2 regions of the Arthrobacter pigmenti genome follow, and region 2 is predicted to be linked to the other one. Evidence: riboswitches for the same ligand, from Rfam matches in the RefSeq annotation. Region 2 holds a riboswitch; the other holds the start of a gene.
The links. Region 2 has a riboswitch for cyclic di-AMP ahead of BJ994_RS08260 (LysM peptidoglycan-binding domain-containing protein). Riboswitches for the same ligand answer to the same signal wherever they lie in the genome.
Positions count from the first base shown of each region.

Region 1: another riboswitch for cyclic di-AMP. It lies ahead of BJ994_RS01980 (NlpC/P60 family protein); the one in region 2 lies ahead of BJ994_RS08260 (LysM peptidoglycan-binding domain-containing protein).

Region 1 is NZ_JAATJL010000001.1:404,679-409,576, forward strand. It holds gene BJ994_RS01975 (M23 family metallopeptidase) at 1-944, shown strand, start outside; cyclic di-AMP (ydaO/yuaA leader) riboswitch at 1,101-1,259, shown strand; gene BJ994_RS01980 (NlpC/P60 family protein) at 1,265-2,041, shown strand; gene BJ994_RS01985 (NlpC/P60 family protein) at 2,069-2,878, shown strand; gene BJ994_RS01990 (HNH endonuclease) at 3,055-3,555, shown strand; gene mobA (molybdenum cofactor guanylyltransferase) at 3,552-4,169, shown strand; gene BJ994_RS02000 (DUF6457 domain-containing protein) at 4,183-4,467, shown strand; gene BJ994_RS02005 (molybdopterin-binding protein) at 4,464-4,898, shown strand, end outside.
Region 2 is NZ_JAATJL010000001.1:1,797,602-1,802,499, reverse strand. It holds gene rnc (ribonuclease III) at 1-232, shown strand, start outside; gene mutM (bifunctional DNA-formamidopyrimidine glycosylase/DNA-(apurinic or apyrimidinic site) lyase) at 262-1,287, shown strand; gene BJ994_RS08265 (YtxH domain-containing protein) at 1,363-1,656, shown strand; cyclic di-AMP (ydaO/yuaA leader) riboswitch at 1,817-1,978, shown strand; gene BJ994_RS08260 (LysM peptidoglycan-binding domain-containing protein) at 1,982-2,932, shown strand; gene BJ994_RS08255 (NAD-dependent epimerase/dehydratase family protein) at 2,995-3,969, opposite strand; gene BJ994_RS08250 (alpha/beta fold hydrolase) at 3,966-4,898, opposite strand, start outside.

The DNA.
Region 1 (4,898 bases), 1.4 Mb from region 2:
CGGCTTCGGCTATCTCCCCAAACCCGGCTCGTGTTGCTTCCAAGCCTGCGGCTCCGGCTCTGACTGTGCCGTCGGCTCCGGCTGTGACTACGCCGTCGGCTCCGGCCGTTACCCTGGCGCCGGCAGTTGAGATTGCCGGGGTTGCCATGCAGGAGTGCATGGGCACGCAGCACACTCGCCGAAGCGCCCGCGGCGGCTATACCGGGCCCGACACACCGATGAAGCCGCGGGACGCACAGCGCCGCGAACGACGCCGCAAGGCGGCAACCGCACGGCGGGATGTCTCCTTCACCGGTCTCAGCCAGAAAGTAGCCATCGCAGCTGCCGCATCGGGAATGGTGCTCACCGTCGCACTACCCACCACTGCGGCCGTCGCACCTGCCCAGATGCAGCAGGCGGCACACACCAGCCAGGACGCGGCGAAGCCCGTTCAAGCGGCCGCAAGCGCCGAAGTGACCTTTGATCGCGCGGCACTGCACGGGAAGTTCGATCCTGATGCCAAACTGGCCGAGATCGTGTCTGCGTCCGGCAGCGATATCGTTGCCGCAGAGTCCAAGGGTTCCCTCTCTGCGCCGTTGGATAACGTGCAGCTGAGCTCGCCCTTCGGAAACCGCATCAGCCCGATCACCGGTGCCGGCGAACTCCACACAGGTCAGGACATGAGCGAAGCGTGTGGCACCGCCGTGAAGGCCGCTGCTTCCGGAACCGTGACCTTTGCCGGGTGGCACGCCTATGGCGGCGGCAACCGCGTCGTCGTCGAACACGGCAACGGACTCAAGACCACGTACAACCACCTGTCCGCCATTGATGTCACCGTGGGGCAGGAAGTGCAGCGGGCCCAGTCGATCGCGCGCGTGGGAAGCACCGGCGCGTCCACTGGCTGCCATCTGCACTTTGAAGTCATGATCGACGGGAAAAACGTCGATCCGCTCGGCTGGCTCTAGGAAGCCAGGGCGCGTTTCGCCCCCGTTTATAACGGGCGACACACCGTTCCGTGATCGGAATGTGACATGCCCGCCGAACTCATGTACCGTCTAACTCGTGCCAAATCGCAGGGGGTTTGGCACCCTCGCGCAGATCGCCTAGCTCTGCCACTGCACGAGGTCCGTTCGCAACAATCGCATGGCAGGGGCGGGGGAACCAATTGCGGGCTTCGAAAGAAGCCCTAGGGGTTAAGTCGCAGGGTCTGAAAGGATCCACGGCCGGGTGACTCCCATCCGAATCCGACAGCTCACCTCGCAGGCGTAGGGAGAGGCAACTTAACGTGTCAAACAGCTCTGCGCTCGGACGCCATCGCGCGGTTCCGGCTCATACCAACTCGCTCGCAGCAATCTCGAAGGCTGTATCTTCGAACGCCGGATCCGTAGGACGCCAGGCAGCGGTTATCGTCGCAGCTTCCGGCCTCGTCCTTACCGCGGGCCTCCCGGCACACGGTGCCGCAGACGCCCAGCGCTCGGCACAGGCAGTCAAGACTCTGAACTCCATCTCCACTGAAGCGCCCGTCAGCGCCTCCGCAGATGCGGCAGTGACCTTTGAGCGCGCAGCCGTAGAAGCCGTCGCTGCTCCCGTCGAGGTAGCTCCCGTTGTTGCCGTCCAGGCCGATGTTGTAGAGGAAGCACCGGCTCCCGTCCCGGCCGCTGAGCCTGTTGCCGTAGAGGCAACCGTGGCAGCACCGGTCGAGGTGGAGGAAGCAGCCGTTGAGGCTCCTGAGCCCATCGAAGCACCATCGGCCAGTGGAATCGGCGCAGCGCTCGTCGGTTCGGCTTACGCCCAGATCGGTGTGTCGCAGGACTGCACCGCGATGGTTGAGAACGCACTGCGTTCAATCGGCAAATCCGTCGGCGACATCGCGCCGGGTGACTTCTTCGCATTCGGCTCGGTTGTCTCCTCGCCCGCGCCCGGTGACCTCGTCATTTCAGCCGGCCACGTTGCCATCTACGTCGGCAACGGTCAGGTCATTAGCGGTGGCTTCAACGGCATGAACACCGCTCTTCACAACTTGTCCGACCTCTCCGGCTACAGCTTCGTTCGCGTTAGCTAGAACCAGATCGACCTGGAGCTTCAACACATGACCCCGAATTCCCGCGCCACCATTGCGCGCCACCGTGCCGAAGTACAGCGGTCGGCCCACCTTTCCTCCATCGCCCGCGCCGTCAGCGACAATGCCGGCGGAGTAGGTCGCCAGGCCGCGGTCATCGCTGCAGCGTCCGGGCTTGTTCTCAGCAGCGGTGTTGCCGCCAACGCGGTAGAACTGCCCGCCGAGCGCAACGCAGTCACCAGCACCCTGGAGATTCAGTCCGTCACCGCCCCCGTTCAGGCGGCTGCCGACGCCAAGGTTTCGTTCAACAAGGCAGCTGTCAAGGCGGTTGCCGCACCCACGGTGGCCACCCCTGCAGTGACCCTGCAGGCTGAAGAGATCGTGGAAGCTGCACCGGCTGTTGTGGCTGAGGCTACCGTTTCCGAGCCGGCAGCTGCAGTAGAAGTTGCTGCCGAAACCGTAGCGGTCCTGCCGGAAGCACCGGCGCCTGTTGCTCCCGAGGTCTCCTCCGGCGTAGCAGCAACAATCGCAGCAGCAGCCCAGGGCCAGCTCGGTGTGATCCAGGACTGCACCCGTCTTGCCAGCAACGCCCTCGCTGCAGCAGGCATCAACTTCCACGGTTGGCCTGCAGGCTACCTTTCGCTCGGACGCACTGTCAGTGCCGCCGAAGCGATCCCCGGGGACCTCATCTATTACGCCGACGGCGGCATGGGTGCAGCGCACATCGCTGTGTACATCGGCGGCGGACAGGCTGTACACGGCGGTTTCAATGGAAACCAGACAGTTGTTGCTCCCGCGAACCTCGGTTCCGGACCGGTATTCATCCGCGTCGGAGGCTAGTCCAAAAGCTTTACACCAAAGGCCCTCTGCCACCAGGCAGGGGGCTCTTTGCGTGTTGCGATTGACGAATCCTTACGCCGACGGCTTACCCTTGCAGTGTCAATCCGAAGCACCTTCGCTGTAACTTCAGGGGCGTCCCGCAAGTTTCAGGGGATGGACGGCAAAGAGGAATGTGCATGCGCACTCTCGTTCTGAATGCTGGATATGAACCACTGGCGGTGGTGACCTTCCGCCGGGCGCTGGTGCTTGTGCTCACGGGGAAGGCCAGTGTGGTCGCTGAAGGAGATGACCCCGTTGTGGGCCCCACCGAAGTACTCTCGCGTCCCTCGGTCATCCTTCTCAATCGCTACGTGAAGATTCCGTACCGCCACAATCTCGTTGCGACCCGCCGCGGCGTGCTCCGGCGCGATAACCACTTATGCGCCTACTGCGGTAAGGCGGCCTCAACGATCGACCACGTGGTCCCACGGTCCCGCGGGGGTGAGGACAGTTGGGAGAATCTCGTTGCCTGCTGCCTCCGCTGCAACAACGCCAAGGGGGACAAGACTCTCGCGTCTCTCGGCTGGTCGCTGCGGGTGGTCCCCCGACCGCCGCGCGGTACCTGCTGGCAGATCCGCGAGCTGGAGAAGCCCTCGCCACAGTGGAGCGAGTTCCTTCCCGCCGATAACGCTGCGTGAGTGCTCCGGGCCCGCTGCCTGGGCGCGATCACACCCTTTTGTTCGACGCGGTCATCCTGAGTGGTGGACGGTCTTCCCGGCTTGGCGGGGTCCCGAAAGCATCCCTACAGATCGGTGACCGGAATCTCCTCGCCCTCACCTGTGAGGCGGCGTCGGCCGCCCGCCGTCTCCTCGTCGTCGGGCAGTCCACGCCGGGAATGCCGGGGGGTGTGGAGCTACTCCGGGAAGATCCGCCGTTCGGAGGTCCGGCGGCGGCGGTGGCGGCCGCCGTCGGACACTTGCGGTCCAGCCACGCACCGTGGCTGCTGGTGCTCGCCTGCGACATGCCGCGTATCGGCGAGACATTGCCGGCACTCCTGACAGGTGCGCGGGAAGCCGGTGCCTCGGTCCTGGCGCGCGACGGCGGCCGCGACCAGCCGCTGGCGGCGCTGTACCGCTGGAGTGACCTTGCATCCGCCGTCGATAGCGGGGCGTTAACGAATCTATCCATGCGCCACCTGCTTGCTAGGGTGCAATGGAGTGCAGTCGAGGTCCCCGCGGGCTCAACCCACGACGTCGATACGTGGTCCGACGCCCAAGAACTTGGGATCGAGGAGCCGTACGCGGACCAATAGCGAAAGGTTCACCATGGAGGATCGGGATCGCCTGCTGCGGCAGTGGAGTGAGCAGCTCATTGAGATGTTCGAACTCGACGGAACGGAGGTGGACGTCGACGCCGTCCTGGCTCTTGCCGGGAAAGCCGCGCATTCGGTGGTCCGGCCTGCGGCTCCGCTGACCACATTCATCGCAGGATATGCGGCGGGGATGGCGGTGGGGTTCGGGCAGGCGGACAGTGCAACTGCCCAGCGGTCGGCCATTGAGGCAGCGGGCGCGGCGTGCCCACCGACAGCCGAAGACGGGGAGCGCCAGTGACGAAATCGGGCAGGAACGTCGCCTGGGAAGAGGCGCTAAGGCTGGCTTTCCACGCGGCGACGCCCAAGCCCGCGCAAACGGTCAACCTCTCGGACGCACTAGGCCAGACCCTCGCAGAACCCGTGGTTGCGTTGCAGCCCATACCGCATTACGCATCCTCGGCCATGGACGGCTGGGCAGTGCAGGGTGAGCCGCCATGGAAGTTGGTCAGCCCCGAACCGGTCGACGACAGGCCGTGGCAGCGTGTACACGCGCACAAGACGTCCGGCTATGCGGACCTGGCGCCCGGCGAGGCCACTTTCATCCTCACCGGTGGCGTGGTTCCGCCAGGTGCCAGCGGGATACTGCGGACCGAACACGGAGCAGTCCGCGGCTGCACACTGACGCGGAACGATCAGGCCAGGCCGGACGAACCTGCCGATCAGGAGCAT
Region 2 (4,898 bases):
GCGGATGGGTGTCATTGATTACCGGGTGACCGGGTTTGGCCCGGACCATGACCGCCGTTTCGAGGCTGTCCTGGTGATCGGCGGGACCACCTACGGTTCCGGTGGTGGACGGTCCAAGAAGGAAGCCGAGCAGGAAGCGGCCGCTGCCTCCTGGAAACTGCTGCGCGAGGCAGATGGCAGCAAGACAATCCCGCAGCCGGTGCTCGCCGATCAGCCGGCTGACTCCCGTTAACGCTCCCTGAGAACCGGACGCGCCCGAACATGCCTGAACTACCCGAAGTAGAGGTGGTGCGCCGCGGGCTTGCGCGGTGGGTACGCGGCCGCACCATCGAAGCGGTCGAGATCCTTGACCCCCGATCCATCCGACGCCATGCCCTCGGGGCCGAGGACTTCCGCGGGAACCTCGTGGGAGCAACCGTCACTGATACGGTGCGCCGTGGCAAGTTCCTCTGGATGCCCCTGGCGGACACAAAGCACGACGACGGCGCCAGCCGGCTTGCGCCGTCGTCGTACTTACCTGCCGCACGGCTGGAATCCGAGGCCGGCGGGATAGTCCACACCGCACCACGGGTGGCGTTGATGGCGCACCTGGGGATGAGCGGACAGCTGCTGGTTGAGGATGAGGACCAGCCGGACGAGAAACACCTGAAGGTGCGGCTGCGGCTGTCCCAGGACGGTGACCATTTGCCGGCGGAACTGCGGTTCGTTGACCAGCGCATCTTCGGCGGGCTCTTCGTGACCGGTATGGTGGCCACCGCTGACGGCATGCCGGGTGGGCTGGGGGAGGATCCTGAGGCGCTCGTGCCCGTGGAAGCCTCTCACATTGCGCGGGATCCGCTTGATCCGGCGTTCTCCTTTGAGGAATTCTTCTCCAGGCTGCGCGCGCGCCGGACGGGCCTTAAGCGGGCGCTCCTCGACCAGTCCCTCATATCGGGCATCGGGAACATCTATGCCGACGAAGCTCTATGGGCGGCCAGGCTCCATTTCGCGCGTGCAACCGATACCGTGCGGCGTCCGGAGGTTACCCGGCTCCTCACCGCCTGCCGCGACGTCATGGAACGCGCACTCGAGGCCGGTGGAACGAGCTTCGACTCGCTGTACGTGAACGTCAACGGTGCCTCGGGGTACTTCGAGCGATCGCTCAACGCCTATGGACGGGAACACCTGCCGTGTCTTCGATGTGCGGAAGCGGGTTTGGACTCCCGTGTGCGGAGGGACACCTTCATGAACCGCTCCTCCTACACGTGTCCGCGCTGCCAGCCGAGGCCGCGTAACGGCCGTTGGTGACGCCTCGACGTGACAAAACTAAGTACGCTGACTAGATTCGACATCTGAGGAACCCGACAGGTCAGGAGTATCGCCATGAAGAACAAACTGGTTTTTGCAGCAGGAATGGCCGCAGGCTATGTGCTGGGCGCGCGTGCCGGCCGTGCGAGCTATGAGCAGATCAAGGTGAAGGCGCAGGAACTCTGGAACAACCCGAAGGTCCAGGAAACTGTCACAGAGGCAACCGAGGCAGTGAAGGCCAAGGCGCCGGAAGTGCAGGCGCAGGCTGAGCAGGCGGTGAAGAAGGCGCAGGACGCAGTGCATCGCTCGGGTAACCGTTCGGGCGACGATGAGAAGCCCAAGGACGCTACCGACCAGTACAAAATCTAGTCGATGGGCATATATCAGTAGTTCTCCGTAAAAGCCCGCCATGGCGTGGGTTTGTGATCGAAACGTGACAATTCAACGAATCGTATGTAACGTTAAGGCCACGCCGGGTTTCTAAAGCCCGGCTTCCTTCTGGCGGATTGCCTAATCCTGTCGCCGTCGGAAGGTCCGTTCGCTACACATCCGGCAGGAGCGGGGGAACCAGATAGCGGGCTTCGTTTTTCCGAAGTCCTAGGGGTTAAGACGCGCATAAGTTCGCAGTACGCGTCCGGGTGGCTCCCATCCGAATCCGACAGCTAACTCCGCAGGCACTGGGAGAGGCCCTTCGTTGTCCAAAAACCGCCATATTGCGCGTCACCGCGCCACCCCGCCCAGCACGATGCAGATCGTCTCGAAGGCAGTCAGCACGCACGCCGGCACCGTCGGACGTCCTGCGGCTGTTGTCGTAGCAGCATCGGGCATCATGTTCGGCGCAGCGCTACCGGCCAGCGCCGGAACCACCTACAGCTCGACCTCAGGTGCAGTTCAGTCCGCTGACGCCGCCGTCCAGGTCTCCGCCCCGGCCGCTGCCCCTGCCGCGCCGGTCACCGCGCAGACCGTATCGGCGCCGGCTCCGGCTCCGGTCACGAATGCTCCGACCCACACCGTGCGTTCCGGTGACACCCTTGGTGCCATCGCAGCGAACTACGGCGTGAGCCTGGATGCCATCTTCGCGGCCAACGGGCTCGGCTGGAACTCGATCATCTACCCGGGTCAGGTCATCAGCCTGTCGGGCAGCGCCGCTGCGGCGCCTGCTCCGGCCTCACCCGCCCCGCAGGTGCAGGTTGCACCGGCTCCTGTTGCTCCGGCTCCCGTTGCTCCGGCTCCGGCTGAGACCAGCACCATGGGCATAACAACGGCGTCCTCCAACATCGAGGTTGCCTCCTACTCGGCCGCTCCTGCTTCCTCTTCGGTTGCTGGAACCATCGCTGCAGCAGCGCAGGGTCAGCTTGGAGCGATCCAGGACTGCACCCGGCTGGTATCGAACGCCCTCGCGGCGGCCGGTATCAACTTCCATGACTGGCCCGCCGGCTACCTGTCCCTCGGCAGCACGGTGAGCGCCAGCCAGGCGATGCCGGGCGACCTGATCTACTACGCCGATGGTGGCATGGGTGCAGCCCACATCGCCGTGTACATCGGTAACGGCCAGGCCGTCCACGGTGGCTTCAACGGCAACCAGACCGTAGTTGCGCCGGCTCAGCTTGGTTCGGGTCCGGTGTTCATCCGGGTCAACGGCTAACGTCAGCATCAGCACAGGGAGGACCGGTTCGCCGGTCCTCCTTTTGCGTTCCTGGACGGTGCCTACGCCCGCCCGCCATAGTGGGCGGCGAGCCGGGCGAATCCCTCGTCCAGTGAAACCGCCGGCGTCCAATCCAGCAGCTCCCTGGTCTGCCGCTGGTCGAACCAGTGTGCGGTCGAAAGCTGTTCGGCGAGGAACCGGGTCATAGGCGGTTCGCCATCCGCGTTCGAACCACGCCACAGGGTTTCGACGGCGGTGCCCGCCGCACGTCCAAGCCACGCCGGAACGGACATCCGCGGCGCGGGCGCACCACCTGCTGCGCAGATCCGGGCCAGCAGCTCACCAATCGGCCGGGGTTCGCCGTTGGTCACCACAAGCGGTCTCCCGTGAACCCGTTCGATGTGATCGTGGGCAGCGACGATCGCGGACGCTGCGTTGTCCACATACGTGGTGTCCACGAGAGCGGTCCCGCCTCCCAGCAGCGGCAACCTGCCGGCCCGCGCCCGGGACAGCACGCGTTCGACTAGCTGCGTGTCGCCCGGTCCCCAGACGATATGGGGGCGAATGGCCGTGACCGGCATGGCGTCGTCGTCGTTCGCCAGGACCAGTTGCTCGGCCTTCGCCTTGGTACGGGCGTAATCCCCGCGGGCGCGCGTCGGGTCAGCGGGTTCTGCACCGGCTCCGATGATCGAATGGCCCAGATGCGCCACCGACGGTGAAGACACATACACAAACCGCCCAGCACCCGCGAAGTGCGCCGCTTCAAGCAGGTCATGGGTCCCGGCGACGTTCACGCGTTCAAACTCGGCAGGGTCGCCACTGAAGGACACCTTCGCCGCACAATGGATCACGGAGTCCACGCCCTCAACGGCACGCTTCACCGCCTGCGGGTCACCCAGCGAACCGGCCACGTCCTCCACGCCGGTAATTCCCGATGCACGGCGCTGAAAGGTACGCACCGACTCACCACGGCTGCGCAGCAGGCGGGCAACGGCGCCGCCGAGCATTCCGCTTGCACCCGTTACCAGGAGCGTCATGGGCGCCGCTTCCGGCGTCCCTCGAGCACCTGCCCGGCCCAGGCCGCGACCTTCGTCCGGTCGATTTTCGCGTTGTGGCGCACGTCCGTCGGCAGCTCGGGCAGAGTCAGCACTGCAGCGATCTCCACACCAGTTGAATGTCCCGCCTGACGGACGGCAGCAGACAGGCTTTCCGTCGCCAGAGACCCAGCGCGCGTCGTTGAGGCGGGTACGACGACGGCGACAACCGCCTGGGTTCCGGCTGGCCCCACGCCGACGACGGCCGCCTGCCCCACTCCTTCCGTGCACTCGATAGCCTGCTCGGCGCCGACGGGAGTAACCGCCCCTGCCGCCGTGGGAATGATGTGGGCGAGGCGCCCTTCAACCCACAGCCGACCGTCGGCGTCCAGATGGCCAACGTCCCCGGTACGGTGCCAGCCCGAGGTGCGCGAGGACTCACGCTCGGTGATCCAGAGCCGGTGGTAGCGGTCCTTGACGTGCGCGGCGCGGACGAGGATCTCCCCGGTAATGCCCGCCGTCGTCGTCGGCTTACCGCTCGCGGAGCCGGTGCCGTCGAGCGGGCTGATCGCCACCTCCGCACCCGGCACGGGTGTGCCCACGCAGACTCCGTTGCCCGATCCGGCTACCGAACTGTTCGTCGCAGCGAGGATACCTTCAAGGTCGATGTCGGTCACAGGAAGGGCTTCGGTCATGCCATACGGGGTGTGCAGGGTTGCTTTGGGCACCAGGGGCTGGAGGGCTTCGAGCAGAGTTGTGGGCACCGGCGCTCCGGCCGAGAGCAGGGTTTTCACGGCGCCCAGTGCCTCAGCGCCCCGTGGAGTGATGCTGTCGGCGGTTTCCAGGACGTTGCGCAGCGCAGCCGGAGATGCGAATACCACCGTGGCGTCGATCGCGGATACGGCGTCGGCGAGGGCGCGCGCGGAGAGCGT